2 regions of the Paenibacillus sp. B01 genome follow, and region 2 is predicted to be linked to the other one. Evidence: riboswitches for the same ligand, from Rfam matches in the RefSeq annotation. Region 2 holds a riboswitch; the other holds the start of a gene.
The links. A riboswitch is a leader RNA that binds a small molecule or an ion and turns the genes downstream of it on or off. The one in region 2 is predicted to bind FMN.

Region 1 (7,613 bases), 570 kb from region 2:
AGCCGGAGGGCGACCTGGCCAAGATCGCCCGCCATCTCGGACTTGCCGTCGACGCCCGCGTGGCGAAGTCGCAAGGCCAATACCTGTGCCTGAACAAGCTTGACGCGGCCCGCGGCGGCGAAGGGGGCGAGCGGTTCGACGAGCTCCACCGCTCGCTGCCGGAGTTCGTGCATCGTCCCGCGACGATGCAGGCGTTCCACCCGTACGGCAGCCGCAAGGACTACCCCGAGCTCGACGACGCCGACTGGTCGCGCATCGGCTGGGACGTGTTCCAGGACTGCCTCATCTGCCCGCAGCGCCATCGCTGCGGCATGACGCTCTCGCGCGACCACTACCGCAAGGCGCCGGACGTGCTCATCTGCTCGCATGACTTCTATATGGAGCATGTGTGGACGGCAGAGGCGCGCAAGCGCGAAGGGCAGCTGCCGCTGCTTCCGGAGCATAGCTCGGTCGTCTTCGACGAGGGCCATCTGCTCGAGGCGGCCGCGCAGAACGCGCTCACCTACAAGCTGCAGCATGCGATGTTCGAGTCGATCGTCAGCCGGCTGCTGCAGAACGACATCCGCGAGTCGCTCGCCTACGGCATCGAGGACGCGATCGCGCGCAGCGAGTCGCTGTTCCGCCTGCTGCGGCGCGAGGCCAGGCCGGTGGCCGGCTCGGACCGGCTCGAGTTCCGCTGGACGCCGGAGCTGACGCGCGAGGTCCGCGCCTTCCGCTCGCAGCTGGAGGAGATCGAGGAGCAACTCGTGTTCGAAAGCGGACTGTTCACCCTTGACGCTTATCATCTGACGATCGTCGAGGAGCATCTGGACATGATCGGCACCGCGCTCGCGCTGTTCGACCGTCCGGACGGGCTGATCGCCTGGCTCGCCGACGAGGCGGACGGACTGTCGCTCGTGCTCATGCCGCGGCTCGTCAAGGAGGTGCTGGCGGAGCGCGTGTTCGCGCGTCCGATGCCGATCATCTTCTCGTCGGCGACGCTCTCGGCGGGCGGCTCGTTCCATTATGTGGCCGATTCGCTCGGCATCCGGGACTACCTGCAGTTCAGCACGCCGAGTCCGTATGACTACGCCGAGCAGATGCAGGTGCGGACGGTCCGCACGGACGGACCGGAGGCCAAGCGCGCTGCTGCTCTGAAGGCGCTTCGGCGCAGCGGCGGCCGCGCGCTGCTGCTGTTCCCGGACCGTCGGCAGCTGGCGGAGTTCCGCGACTGGGCGGCGTCGAGCGGGGAGCTGGACGGCTACCGGATGCTGTACGAGGGCGACGCGGAGATCAGCCATCTGATCGGCCGGTTCCAAAACGACGAGGAAAGCGTGCTTGCCGCCGCGACGCTTTGGGAAGGATTGGACATACCGGGTCCTTCGCTGTCGCTCGTCGTCGTCTGGGAGCTGCCGTGGCCGCCCGCCGATCCGGTCTACAACGCCCGGCGGTCGGAAGCGCAGGATGCTTTCGCCGAGGTGGAGAAGCCGTTCATGCAGCTGCGGCTGCGTCAAGGATTCGGGCGGCTCATCCGGACGCGCGAGGATCGCGGCGAGATCGTCGTGCTGTCGGACCGGCTGGACGAGCCGGCGGTGCGGCAGGCGGTGCTGGAGCTCGTGCCGGAGGGCACGCTTCAAGATGAGGAGGGAAGCTGATGGAGCTGGAGCTATTGGAAATTAGCGAATATACGGTCGAGAAGCTGAAGGATCCGTTCGGCATTCTGAGCGGCGACCGCTACGAGTTCACGCTGCTGATCGAGGTCGACGAGGAGGACGAGCTGTACCGCCCGGCGGGCCTGTACGTGCGCGTCGTCTACGCGCTCGCGTCTGGCGGGGAAGGCCGCGTCGTCTCGCATGAGATCCGCGAGCGCGGCACCGACCAGCTGCTGGACTTCGGGCTGGAGGAGGACGAGCTGGCGGAAGCGGCGGCGTTCTGCGCCGCCCATGCGGGCGAAGCCGACAACGTCTGAGCAAAGGGGAGGCGGATGACATGCAGCCATTCACGGCAAGCGTCGTCCAAGTCGTGAAAGCCATTCCCGAAGGACGGCTCATGACGTACGGCGCGGTGGCGGCGGCAGCCGGCCAGCCGCGCGCGGCGCGCCAAGTCGTGCGCGTGCTGCACAGCATGGGCGAGTCCCAAGGCTTGCCTTGGCATCGGGTCATGAACGCGGCGCGGCGCATCAGCCTGCCCGGCGACGGAGGCGAGCTGCAGCTGGCGCTGCTGGCGGCGGAGGGCACGGAGCCCGGACTGGACGGCTGCTTCGACGAAGCGCGGTTCATGCGTGCGGACGAAGCCTGAGCATCGACAGGATAGGACGTAAAAAGGGCGGCAGCCCGGATCCGCCTCAGAGGGGAGGATTCGGGCTGCCGCCCTTTTTGATCTGGCAGCGTTGCCGGGGGCTGAAGGCTGAAGTCAGCCCGCAGGAGCGGCGGGCTGAGCGGAGCGCGAGGCGCTGCGGCTCAGCAGCACGAGCACGGTCCAGATGACCACGAAGCCGGCGACTTGGCCGGCGGTGAGCGCCTGGTCGAAGACGAGCCAGTTGATGAGCACGCCGACGGCAGGGAACGCCAGCTCCGCGAGCGTGGCGAGCGAGGCTTTGGTGCCGGACAGCCCTTTGTAATAGAGCAGCATGCTCAGCAAGCCCGGGATGAACGCCTGGAACAGCAGGTTCACGAGCAGCAGCGCCGCCGCACCCCCTGCGCCGAGCGTCTGCCAGCCGTCGCCGGCGACGAGGACGAGCAGGCCGAGCAGCGGGATGGCGAGCAGGAAGCGCAGCGCCGTCACGAAGTGGAAGCCCATGCCCTTGGTGAGCAGGTACTTGCCCATGACGGTGGATCCGCCCCACAGCGCCGCCGCCCCGATGGAGAGCAGGCAGCCGAGGGTAGCGAGGTCATGCAGGCCGAGCGCCGGGGAGCCGAAGCCGAACGTCAGCAGGTAGGTGCCGGCCAGCGCCAGCAGCAGGAACCAGCCGAAGCGGCGCGGCAGCGCTTCGCGCAGCACGATCCGCGCGAGCAGGATCGCGAACAGCGGCTGCAGCTTCTGCAGCAGCAGGACGGCGTTGAAGTTGCCGTAGCTGAACGCCGCGGTGAACATGACGGTGGCGATTGCCGAGCCTCCCCAGGAGATGAACAGCATCGCGCCGACGATGCCGAGCGTGAGCTTGCCGGAGAGCTGATGACGGTAATGGATCAGGACCGGAACGGAATAGACGGCCAGCAGCAGATGCTCGAGAAAGACGATCTGCGCGGACGTGAAATGCTGGAGCAGCAGGATGCGGAACAGCGGATCGACTCCCCAGAGCGTCGCTCCGAGCGCGACATACCAGATGCCGCGCCCGCGGGAGAGCAGTCCGCCGCGGTCCGCCTGCAGCGGACTCGATGCGGCAGCGGTCGTACCCAATTCAAAAACCCCCATGAAACGGAATTTGAATTGAACCTCGTTAGAAGCAGCATGCCCCCGCCTGAAGGATCAGGACGGGGGCATGAAGAACCCGCCTGCCGCCAAAATGGCGCCAAGCAGGGTTTCACCTTCTCTCATCCGGACTATACCGTCGGCCTTGGACTCGCACCAAGTCAGTCCCGCCGCCCCATGAAGCGGCAGCGGGAGTCGCGGGCTTCGGCGCCAAGCTGGCGCCGTCACCGCCGGTAGGGAATTTCACCCTGCCCCGAAGGTTCAGATTCAGTTAGACCGAATTGTAGCACAATCCGGCAACGCTCGACAAGAAAAGTTCATGGTTCGCCGAAGCCAAAGAGCGGACGAGCGGGTATAATGGGAAAGGATAGGGAACATGCCAAGGAGGCTAATGACGTTGAAGAAATTCGGACTGATCCTATTGGCCGCGCTGCTGCTCGTCGCGGCGGGCTGCTCCTCGCGCAGCGGCGGCGTGGATGAATCCGCCGTGGAGACGCATATCGCGAGCGAGCCGGCGGCTGTCGCCGGCTCGCCGCTCCAGCTGACGGCGGAGATCGAGGGCATCGAGTCCCTCCTGCAGGAGGACGATCTCAAGATCGACTTCGACATCCGCGAGGAGACGGAGCAGGAGCTCCCGGTGCTGCTCACCTCGACGAAGAAGTCGGACAAGGAATATGAGGTGGAGCATACGTTTCCGGAGCCGGGCAAGTATGTGATCTACATCCACATCTATGCCGGAGACGACATCCACATCATCAAGCGCAACGAGTTCCAGGTCGGCTGACCGGCCGCTCGGAGCGCCGCCTGCGCGCTGCAGGCATGAAAAGCGATACGGGACGAAGCGGAGCAGTTCTCCGTTTCGTCCCGTATTTGCTTTGCAGCGGATGCAGGGATGGATATAATAGGAAACCGAGAGATCAAGCTGGAGCGGACGGGGGATGGACATGAAGGTCGTATGGATCGAGGATGAGCGGGAGCTGCTGGAGGAAGGAGCCCGCTTCCTGCGGCAGGAAGGCTGGGAGGTCGAGGGAGCGGCCTCGGCGGAGGAAGCGGAAGCGCTCATCGAGCGCGGCAGGCCGGACCTGCTGCTCGTCGATTGGATGCTCGAAGGCGGGCGGACGGGACTGGATCTGTGCCGGCTCAACGACCGCAGCTGGCAGCTGCCGCTGCTCATGGTGACGGCCAGAGGCGATGAGTTCGACCGCGTGCTTGCGCTGGAGCTCGGAGCGGACGATTTCATTCAGAAGCCGTTCAGCCTGCGCGAGCTGCATGCTCGCATGAAGGCGGTGCTGAGGCGCGCAGGCCGAACGGCGACGGCGTCCGGCGCGGACGTCCAGGAGCCAGGCGGCGAAGGAGAGGTGCTGGAGCGCGGCGAGCTGACGATTCGGCCGCTGTCGCATGAGGCGGAGCTCGAAGGCCGGGCGCTTGAGCTGACCCGGACCGAGTTCGCGCTGCTGCTGCGGCTCGCCTCGCGGCCGGGCCGGGTATTCACGAGGACGCATCTGCTGGAGGAGGCGCTCGGCGACGCGTTCGCCGGTTATGAGCGCACGATCGACAGCCATATCCGCAACCTGCGGCGCAAGCTCGGCGACGATCCGGCCGATCCGCGCTTCGTGCTGACCGTGTACGGGGTCGGCTACAAGTTCAATCCCGATGCGGGAGCCGGCCGATGATGGACGCGCAGCGGATTCAGCGGATCGCCGCCGCCGCGGCCTTGCCGATCGGCGGCGGGGCGGCCGCCGCGCTGCTCGCGGCGCTGCTGCCGGCCGGTCCCGTGGCGGGAGACTCGTCCTGGGCGGCGCTGGGGCGCTGCCTGCCGCCGGCTGCGCTTACGGCGCTGCTGATCGCCGCAGCCATGCGGCTGGAGCGTCGCCGCTGGCGGCGGCGCCTGGCGGCATGGAGCCGGGTCGCCGAGCGCTTGGCGGATGAGCCGGATCGGGATGGAGGCGACGCGGCGGCAGACAGAGGGCGAGCGCCAGCCGCGCGGACGGATGCTGAGACTGAGGCTGGGCAGGCGGCTGCGGCGCGCCTCCATGTCCCCCGCGAGGGCGCGGCGACCGAGGCTGCGCTGCCATCGGACGAGACAGGCGGGTCCGGCGAGCGGGCGGGGTCCGCGCGCGCGGACGCGGCCGAGGAGCGGCAGCTGGAGCAGGCGCTGGGGCGGGCCGACGCGCTCATCCGGCAGCTGCGCACGACGCGCCGGCTCATGGTCGCGGAGGTCGCGCATGAGCTGCGCACGCCGCTCTCCGTCATCCGCGCCTCGCTCGACAACGCCTTGTACGAGCAGCGCCCGCTGCCGCCCGAGCGGCTGGCTGCTCTGTCGGAGCAAGCCGCCGCGATGAGCCGGCTCGTGCAGGATCTGCAGGATCTGAGCCTGGCCGAGAGCGGCCGCCTGCAGCTGGAGAAGAATTGGTTCGAGCCGGCCGCCGTCGCGGCGGCGGCGATGGAGCTGCTGCAGCCGGATGCCGACGATCGGGGCATCGGGCTCGTCGCCGAGCTGGACGGCAAGCTGCTGCTGTACGGGGACGGGAAGCGGTTCTCGCAGCTGCTGCTCAACCTGCTCGGCAACGCGATCCGCCATGCCCGCAGCCGCGTGACGGTGAGCGCTTCGGCGAGCGGAGCGGAGCTTGTGCTGCGCGTGCGCGACGACGGCTGGGGCTTCGAGCCCGAAGAGGCGGGGCAGCTGTTCCACCGGTATTACCGCAAGCCGACCTATGCGGACGGAAGTCCGGCGCCGCGCGGCATCGGCCTCGGGCTGGCTGTCGTCAAGGGCATCGCCGAGGCGCATGACGGCTCGGTGCAGGTGGAGAGCCGCGTCGGCGGCGGCGCCGAATTCACGGTGCGCTTGCCGCTGTTCCGCGAATGAGCGTCGGATCGTTCGCGCCCGTCGTTCGCGCCCGCATTTCCGCGAATAGGCCGACAGTCCGTCCGCTCTGCACAGGTTCTGCACATCGTTTCGGCGAGGACTGCATCCCGGCCTGGTACGGTAGAGGCATCCCCGAAGCGCGGGGAGGAAAAGGAGATTGCAGCCGATGCTGAGAGCGACAGAACTGAATAAGACGTATGGAACGGGAGTCGAGGCGACAAAAGCGCTCCGCGAGGTCGGCCTGACGCTGGACAAGGGGGAGATGGCGGCGGTGACCGGGCCGTCCGGCTGCGGCAAGTCGACGCTGCTGCATGTGCTTGCCGGCCTGGAGCCGGTCGACGGCGGGGAGATCTGGATCGGAGACGAGGCGGTCCACCGGCGGCGCGAAAGCGAGCTGGCGGCGCTGCGGCTGAAGCGCATGGGCTTCGTGTTCCAAGCGTATCATCTCGTGCCGGTGCTGAGCGCGGAGGAGAACGTGCAGCTGCCGCTGCTCGCCGCCGGCATGTCGCGCCGCGAGGCGGAGCGGCAGGCGCTTGAGGCGCTCGACCTGGTCGGCCTCGCCGCCAAGCGCCGCGCTCGGCCGTCGGCTCTGTCCGGCGGCCAGAGCCAGCGCGTGGCGATCGCCCGCGCCGTCGCCGGGCGGCCGGACATCCTGTTCGCCGACGAGCCGACCGGCGCGCTCGATTCCGATGCCGCCGATCAGGTGATCGGTCTGCTGGAGCTGATGAACCGCCAGTACGGCATGACGCTGCTGCTCGTCACGCATGACGACCGGCTGGCGCAGCGGCTGCCGCGGCAGATCCGCATGTTCAACGGGCGGATCGTCGAGGACCGCGGAGGCTCGTCATGCTGACCCGCGGCATTTCGTGGGCGATGGGCTCGCGCTATTTGCGCCGGCAGGGGCGGCAGACGGCGCTCGCCGTGCTGGCCGGAGCGATCGGCGCGATGCTGCTGGCGATGTCGTTGTTTCATTACGGCTCTGTCCGCGAAAGCGGCGACCGCTGGCTGAGCCGCCACTTCGGGCCGATCGACTGGGAGCTCGTCCCTGCCGGCCAGGAGGCCGGCTTCACGGCGGAGAGGGCTCGGGAGGTCGCGGCGGAGGGCAACGGCGAAGGGCCGTTTCCGTACCGCTATCTTCCCGCCGCGTCGGCGACGGTGATGCTGTACGCTTCGCCGGAGCCCGACGCGGAGGCGGCCATGCTGCAGCAGGCGCTCGCGATCGGCTTCGAGGCGCCGGCGGCCGCTGCGTTCGAGCCGGGCTCGCGGCTGTGGGACGAGCCGCTGCGGCCGGGCGAGGCGCTGCTCGACGCGGATGCGGCGGAGACGCTCGGACTGCAGGCCGGCGACATCGTTTATG
Region 2 (7,613 bases):
AGAGCCGGGCCGATTGCCGGAAGCGGAGTCCCGTTCCGAGGAGGGCGGCCTTGCGGAGGCGCTGCTCGACGAGGACGGAAGCGGCGAGGCGGAGGCGGAGCGGTCCCGGGTTCGGGAGAGAAGCGCCCGCGGCGACCACGAGCATGAGGATGAGGATGAGGAGGAGCGTGGGGATGAATGGGCGGCGGCTCTTCGAGACGACCGGACGGACGGCGGCCGAGAAGGCGAGAAGCGGGAGATGAGCCGGCCGGCCGGCCTCCATGAGGACGACCGCGATGGAGACGACCGCGATGGAGACGACCGCGATGGGGACGAACGACATGCGGACAGCCGTCATGCGGACAGCCGTCATGCGGACGACCGTCATGCGGACGACCGTCATGCGGACAGCCGTCATGCGGACGACCGCGATGAGGATGACCTTCATGCGGACACCCGCGATGGGGATGACCGTCGTGGGGAAGCCCGGGGGGAAGGCGTCCGCACCGGAGCCCGCGAGGAAAAAGGGCGCGGCGGGAAAGCCGGAGAGGCTCGCCGCGGCGACGAAGCCGGCCGCGAGCTGCGCGCAGAAGCCGGCGCGCCTTCTCGCCGCGGCGATGCGGAGCGGGAGGATCGCGCGGCCGGGCATGGGCGCGAGGAGCGCAAGGAAAGCCGCGAGGCCGGCGGCCGGGGCGCCGGGAAAGGGCGCGGGGGCGGCGGAGTCTCCGAGGGCGGGAATTCCGCGCCGGGCACGGACGGAGATGCGCTGGAGCCGATTCCGGAGCGGATCGAGACGTTCGTCGATCGGCTGAAGGAAGAGGTCGGCTACAAGACGAGCTTCGACGTCGTCGTCCGCGAGATGACGCTCGGCGGCAAGAAGACGGCCTTTTTCATGATGAACGGCCTTTCGAGCGGCCTGATCATGACGGAGATCCTGCAGCGGCTGACGTTCCTGCAGACGGACAACCTGTCGGCGGACGCGCTGCATTCGTTCATGAAGCTGTACGTGCCCGCGGTGCAGGTGGAGCAGGAAGACGACTGGAACATGATGCTGACCGCCGTGCTGGGCGGATCGACCGGCATGTACATCGACGGCGAGAGCACGATGCTGATCCTCGATGCCCGCAGCTTCCCGGTGCGCAATCCGGAGGAGCCATCGCTCGAGCGGGTCGTGCGCGGCTCGCGGGACGGATTCGTGGAGACGCTGCTCATGAACGTCTCGCTCGTCCGCAGGCGGCTGCGCGATCCGATGCTGCGCTACGAGATTCTGCGGGTCGGCGAGCGCACGCGCAGCGACGTGTGCATCGCCTATATCGACGACATCGTGGACAAGGAGCTGCTGGAGTCGATCCGCGACAAAATATCCGCCGTCAAGATCGACGGGCTGCCGCTCGCCGACAAGCAGCTCGAGGAGGCGACGGTGAAGCGCGGCTGGAACCCGTATCCGCTCGTGCGCTATTCGGAGCGGCCCGACGTCGTCGCGGCGCATCTGCTGGAGGGCAACGTCGCGGTGTTCGTCGACACGTCGCCGAGCGTCATGATCCTGCCGACGACGTTTTTCGATCTCGTGCAGCATGCCGAGGAGAACCGGCAGACGCCGTTCATCGGCACCTACCTCCGCTGGCTGCGCTTCCTCGGCATCCTGGCTTCGCTGTTCCTCGTGCCGATCTGGCTGCTGTTCGCGCTCAACCCGACGATGCTGCCGGCGGCGCTGTCGTTCATCGGTCCGGCGAAGACCAGCAAAATTCCGCTGGCGCTGCAGTTCCTGCTCGCCGAGGGCGGCATCGACTTGATGCGCATGGCCGCGATCCATACGCCGACGCCGCTCGCGCTGGCGATCTCGCTCGTGTCGGCGATCCTCGTCGGAGACATCGCCGTGCAGACCGGACTGTTCGTCAACGAGGTCATTTTGTACATGGCGGTAGCCGCCGTCGGCATGTTCGCCACGCCGAGCTACGAGCTGAGCCTCGCCAATCGGATCGTGAGGCTGATGCTCATCTGCCTCGTCGCCCTGTTCCACGTTCCGGGACTCGTGATCGGCTGGACGGCCGTCTTCGCCATCCTCGTCATGCAGCGCTCGTTCAACCGACCGTACATGTGGCCGTTCATCCCGTTCGACGCCCGCGGCATGATGAATGTGATGCTGCGGATGCCGGTGATGATGAACCGGAAGCGGCCGAACCTGCTCCGTCCGCAGCAGCGCGACAAGATGCCGGAGCACGGCGGAGCCTGATCCAGGACGTTTGCCCGATGCAACAAATGCAAATGAAACGACAGAAAATCCATTACTCCTTCTCCCGAGGTTCGTTATACTGAGGTCACATTAGGACAAACGAACCCCGCCTGCCTGAGCCGGGGAGAAAGAGGTAGCGAATCCATGCATTTTCACGGAACATCCCGAATAAATGAACACGGCCGTCTGGAGATCGGAGGCTGCGATACGCAGGACCTCGCCGAGCAGTTCGGCACCCCGCTGTACGTCGTCGACGAGGCGCTCGTCCGCCAGCGGGCCCGCGAATACGTGGAGGCGTTCAAGGCGTCGGGCTTCCGCTTCCAGGTCGCCTATGCGAGCAAGGCGTTCAGCACCGTGGCGATGTGCGCCATCGCCGAGCAGGAAGGGCTGTCGCTCGACGTCGTCAGCGACGGCGAGCTGCACACGGCGCTGCAGGCGGGCTTCCCGGCGGAGCGCATCCATTTCCACGGCAACAACAAGACGCCGTTCGAGATCGAGATGGCGCTCGACGCCGGCATCGGCTGCTTCGTCGCCGACAACTTCTCGGAGCTGCAGCTGCTGAACGCCATCGCCGGCGCCAAAGGCCGCAAGGCGAACATCCTGCTGCGCATCACGCCGGGCGTCGAGGCGCATACGCATGACTATATCTCGACCGGCCAGCAGGACTCCAAGTTCGGCTTCGACCTGGCCGGCGGCGCCGCCTTCGAGGCGGTGCGGCAATCGCTGAGCCTCGATCATCTCGTCCTGCTCGGCGTCCACTCCCATATCGGCTCCCAGATCTTCGAGGTCGAGGGCTTCCGGATGGCGGCCGCCAAGGTGGCGGAGTTCGCCGTCAACGTCAAGGCCGAGCTCGGTCAGACGTTCCGCGTCATCAACCTGGGCGGAGGCTTCGGCATCCGCTACACGTCCGAGGACAGCCCGCTTCCGGTACGCGACTACATCGGCGCGATTACGGACGCGATCCGCTCGAACTTCACGGCGGCCGGCTATCCGCTGCCGGAGATTTGGGTCGAGCCGGGCCGCAGCATCGTCGGCGACGCCGGCACGACGCTGTATACGGTCGGCACGAGCAAGGACATCCCCGGCGTCCGCAAGTACATCGCCGTCGACGGCGGCATGACGGACAACCCGCGTCCGGCGCTGTACGAGTCCAAGTACGAGGCGGTGCTGGCGAACCGCGCCGCCGAGCCGGCCGCCGAGACGGTATCGGTCGCAGGCAAATGCTGCGAGAGCGGCGACATGCTGATCTGGGACCTGGAGCTGCCGAAGGCCGAGACGGGCGATCTGCTCGCCGTTTTCTGCACCGGCGCGTACAACTATGCGATGGCGTCCAACTACAACCGCATCCGCCGTCCGGCGGTCGTGCTGGTCAAGGACGGCAAGGCCGACGTCGCCGTGAAGCGCGAGTCGCTGGAGGACATCTCCCGCAACGACGTGCTGCCGGAGCGTCTGCGCAAGGCTGAAGTTCAGCCGTAAGCCGCTGCCGGCGAGCCTCCTTCGGGAGGCTCGCTTTGCGTTCGGGACCGGCGCTGGTGTATGATAAGAGGCGTACATAGCTTTTATTTTGGAAGGCAGGAGTGATGACAAGTGGCAAAACAAGCGAAAATCACGCTCGAAAACGGCGGCGAGGTCGTTCTGGACCTGTTCGACAAGGACGCTCCGAATACGGTCGCGAACTTTGAAAAGCTGGCGAACGAAGGCTTCTATAACGGACTTACGTTCCATCGCGTCATCCCGGGCTTCGTCGCTCAGGGCGGCTGCCCGAACGGCACCGGCACCGGCGGTCCCGGCTATACGATCGACTGCGAGATCAACCCGAACAAGCATGAGCGCGGCTCGCTCGCGATGGCTCATGCCGGACGCAATACCGGCGGCAGCCAGTTCTACATCTGCTACCAGCCGCAGCCGCATCTGGACGGCCAGCACACCGTCTTCGGCAAGATTTCCAAAGGCATGGAATACATCGACGCGTTCAAAGGCCGCGACAAGATGGCCAAAGTCGAAGTCGTCGAAGTCTGACTTCCTCGCGCGGAAGGCTCTCGTCCGAGAGCCTTTTTGTCGTTTAATCCCGACTCGTCCGCTTGCTTTTTAGCGTGCAGGCAAGTAAGATGAGTCATGCAAGCAATTGAATTCAAGCGAACCTTCGGGGCTGGGTGAAATTCCCGGGCCGGCGGTGATCCGTACCTGGCGCGTCTTCGGCATATGCCGCGGCTCGCCGGGGACGGTCAGTCCGTGACCCGCATGACCGCTTCTGCGCTTCCCTCGACCGAGGGCGCGTCGAGCGCATGCGGCTGACCTGGTGAAACTCCGGGACCGACAGTATAGTCTGGATGGGAGAAGGCTCGCTGCAAGACAGGCATGCATGAAGGCAGCTCCTCCATCATTGGAGGAGTCTGTTCAAGTCCGCCGCCCAGACATCGAGATCGGTTCCGCGCTGCCGCCCGGAGTCTGTCTTCCGATTCGATCCGGGACGGCGGTCTGTTCCCGCATTTCCAGGACGGCTTTTTTGGCTATCCGGTCGATCGGGCTCCTGCTCCTGCCGCGCGGCGACGTTTCCGACATTCCATCACCCCCGAAGGGCGCTCCAGGCGTCAATCGGGGGTGTTTTTGCATTGCGGGAAACGATCGATGATCGATATTACATGGAGCTCGCGCTCGGCATGGCGGCCAAAACGGCCGGCCAGACCGGCATCAATCCGGCCGTCGGCTGCGTCATCGTCAAGGATGGCCGCATCGTCGGCCTCGGCGCCCATCTCAAGCGGGGCGAAGGGCATGCCGAGCCGCACGCGCTGGCGATGGCGGGAGACGAAGCCCGGGGAGCGACGGCCTACGTCACGCTGGAGCCGTGCAGCCATTATGGCCGTACGCCGCCCTGCAGCGATCGGCTGATCGCGGCCGGAATCGCCCGCGTCGTCGTCGCGGAGCTCGACCCGAATCCGCTCGTCGCGGGCAGTGGCATGGCCAAGCTGCAGGCGGCGGGAATCGAGACGAAAACGGGCGTCATGGAAGCGGAGGCCAGGCGGCGGAGCGAGCCGTTCCGCAAGTTCATCACGACCCGGCTGCCCTATGTCACGCTCAAGACAGCCTCCACGCTGGACGGCCGCATCGCCGCGGCGAGCGGGGACAGCCGCTGGGTGACGGGGCCGGAGGCGCGCGAGGCCGTGCATGCGATGCGGCATCGCCATATGGGCATCCTCGTCGGCATCGGCACGGTGCTGGCGGACGACCCGAGCTTGACGACGCGGCTGTCCGTGCCGGGCCTGCATCCGGCGAGAATTGTCGCCGACTCGAGCTTGCGGCTGCCGCTGGACGCGAAGCTCGTGCAGGACGGAGCCGCGCCGACGATCGTCCTGACGTCGGAAGCCGCAGACGAAGGCCGAGCGGCCGCGCTGAGGGCGGCCGGCGTCGAGGTCATCCGCTGCGGCAGCGGCAGCTCGGTCGATCTGCGCGAGGCGATGAGACGGCTCGGCGAGCTGGAGCTCGGCTCGATCCTGCTCGAGGGCGGCGGAAGGCTGAACGGCTCGATGCTGGAGGCGGGGCTGGTCGATCGGATCTGCCTGTTCCTCGCGCCCAAGATCATCGGCGGCGAGGACGCGCCGTCGTCGTTCCGGTTCGCCGGCTTCGAGCGGATGGCCGACGCGATCGAGCTGGACGACGTCGAGGTGGAGCGCTATGGACGCGATATATGCATCAGCGGCAAGCCAGCCGCCAAGGGAGGGATCGGCTGACATGTTCACCGGATTGATCGAAGAGATCGGAGAGCTGCGCGGCGCGGCGCGAAAAGGAGAGGCGATGGTGCTCCGCATCGGCGCCGCCAAAGTGCTGGAGGGCGTCCGGCTCGGGGACAGCATCGCCGTCAACGGCGTCTGTCTGACCGTGACTGGATGCGGGCCCGACAGCTTCGAGGCCGACGTCATGCCGGAGACGTACCGGCATACGAATCTGGGCGGGCTGCCGGCGGGCAGCCCGCTCAACCTGGAGCGGGCGATGCGCGCGGACGGCCGCTTCGGCGGGCATATCGTCCAGGGCCATGTGGACGGCATCGGGCGGATCGTCGAGCGCAGGGCGTACGCCAACGCGGTGCTGTTCACGATCCGGCCCGCGGACGAAGGGCTGCGCCGCTACATCATTCCGCGCGGTTCAATTGCCGTGGACGGCATCAGCCTGACTGTGACGGAGGCGGGCGAGGACGCCTTTTCGGTGTCGATCATCCCGCATACGCTCGCCGAAACCGTGCTGCAGAGCAAGCAGGCGGGAGCGACCGTCAATCTGGAATGCGACGTGCTCGGCAAATATGTCGACCATCTGCTGCGGTTCGGCGGCAGAGGGGACGCCGCAGCCGCCGGCAGGCCGGGAGGCGCGGCCGGCGGCCCGCTGACGGCCGCTTTCCTGGCGGAGAACGGATTCGCATGAGCCAAGGCAACGAAGGAGGAGCAAGCATGGAACGATTACACCATCAAGACGGGGCGGCGCCATTCGATGCGATCGAGGATGCGGTGCAGGATCTGCTGGCCGGCAAGCCGGTCATCGTCGTCGACGACGAGGATCGCGAGAACGAGGGCGATCTGATCGCGCTCGCCGATACGATCTCGCCGGCCGTCATCAACTTCATGATTACCGAGGCGCGCGGGCTCGTCTGCGTGCCGATCGAGGCGGAGCGGGCGCGAGAGCTCGACCTGCCGCCGATGGTCGTCCGCAATACGGACTACCACGGCACCGCGTTCACCGTCTCCGTCGACCATGTGAGCACGACGACCGGCATCTCCGCACATGAGCGCGCCGAGACGGTGCGGGCGCTCGTCGACGGCGCGGCCCGCGCGGACGATTTCCGCCGCCCGGGCCATATATTCCCGCTGATCGCCAAGGACGGCGGCGTGCTGCGGCGCGCCGGCCATACGGAAGCGGCGATCGATCTGGCCAAGCTGTGCGGCGCCAAGCCCGGCGCGGTCATCTGCGAGATCATCCGCGAGGACGGCACGATGGCGCGGCTGCCGGACCTGGCGGACTTCAAGCGCAAGCATGATCTCAAGCTGATTACGATCCAGTCGCTGATCGAGCATCGGCGCCGCCGCGAGCAGCTGGTGCAGCGGGTCGTCGAGGTAAACATGCCGACCGACTTCGGCGTCTTCCGCGCGGTCGCCTACACGAACGAGGTGGACGACAAGGAGCATGTCGCGTTCGTCAAAGGACAGATCGATCCGGAGCAGCCGACGCTCGTGCGGGTGCATTCCGAATGCCTTACCGGCGACGTGTTCCACTCCCGCCGCTGCGACTGCGGTCCGCAGCTGGCGGCGGCGCTGCGCCAGATCGAGGAGGCGGGCAGCGGCGTGCTGCTCTACATGCGTCAGGAAGGGCGCGGCATCGGCCTCATCAACAAGCTCAAAGCCTATCAGCTTCAGGA

Region 1: it holds a riboswitch for FMN, as region 2 does, so the genes downstream of both, GE073_RS13420 (DMT family transporter) here and ribD (bifunctional diaminohydroxyphosphoribosylaminopyrimidine deaminase/5-amino-6-(5-phosphoribosylamino)uracil reductase RibD) in region 2, are expected to answer to the same signal.

Annotation. Positions count from the first base shown of each region.
Region 1 covers NZ_CP045802.1:3,127,043-3,134,655, reverse strand. The annotation lists gene GE073_RS13435 (ATP-dependent DNA helicase) at 1-1,634, shown strand, start outside; gene GE073_RS13430 (DUF6509 family protein) at 1,634-1,948, shown strand; gene GE073_RS13425 (MGMT family protein) at 1,969-2,277, shown strand; gene GE073_RS13420 (DMT family transporter) at 2,392-3,348, opposite strand; FMN riboswitch at 3,501-3,655, opposite strand; gene GE073_RS13415 (hypothetical protein) at 3,788-4,174, shown strand; gene GE073_RS13410 (response regulator transcription factor) at 4,329-5,063, shown strand; gene GE073_RS13405 (sensor histidine kinase) at 5,060-6,256, shown strand; gene GE073_RS13400 (ABC transporter ATP-binding protein) at 6,423-7,109, shown strand; gene GE073_RS13395 (FtsX-like permease family protein) at 7,103-7,613, shown strand, end outside.
Region 2 covers NZ_CP045802.1:2,557,515-2,565,127, forward strand. The annotation lists gene GE073_RS25955 (spore germination protein) at 1-2,212, shown strand, start outside; gene lysA (diaminopimelate decarboxylase) at 2,357-3,688, shown strand; gene GE073_RS11000 (peptidylprolyl isomerase) at 3,800-4,231, shown strand; FMN riboswitch at 4,348-4,558, shown strand; gene ribD (bifunctional diaminohydroxyphosphoribosylaminopyrimidine deaminase/5-amino-6-(5-phosphoribosylamino)uracil reductase RibD) at 4,825-5,940, shown strand; gene ribE (riboflavin synthase) at 5,942-6,625, shown strand; gene GE073_RS11015 (bifunctional 3,4-dihydroxy-2-butanone-4-phosphate synthase/GTP cyclohydrolase II) at 6,652-7,613, shown strand, end outside.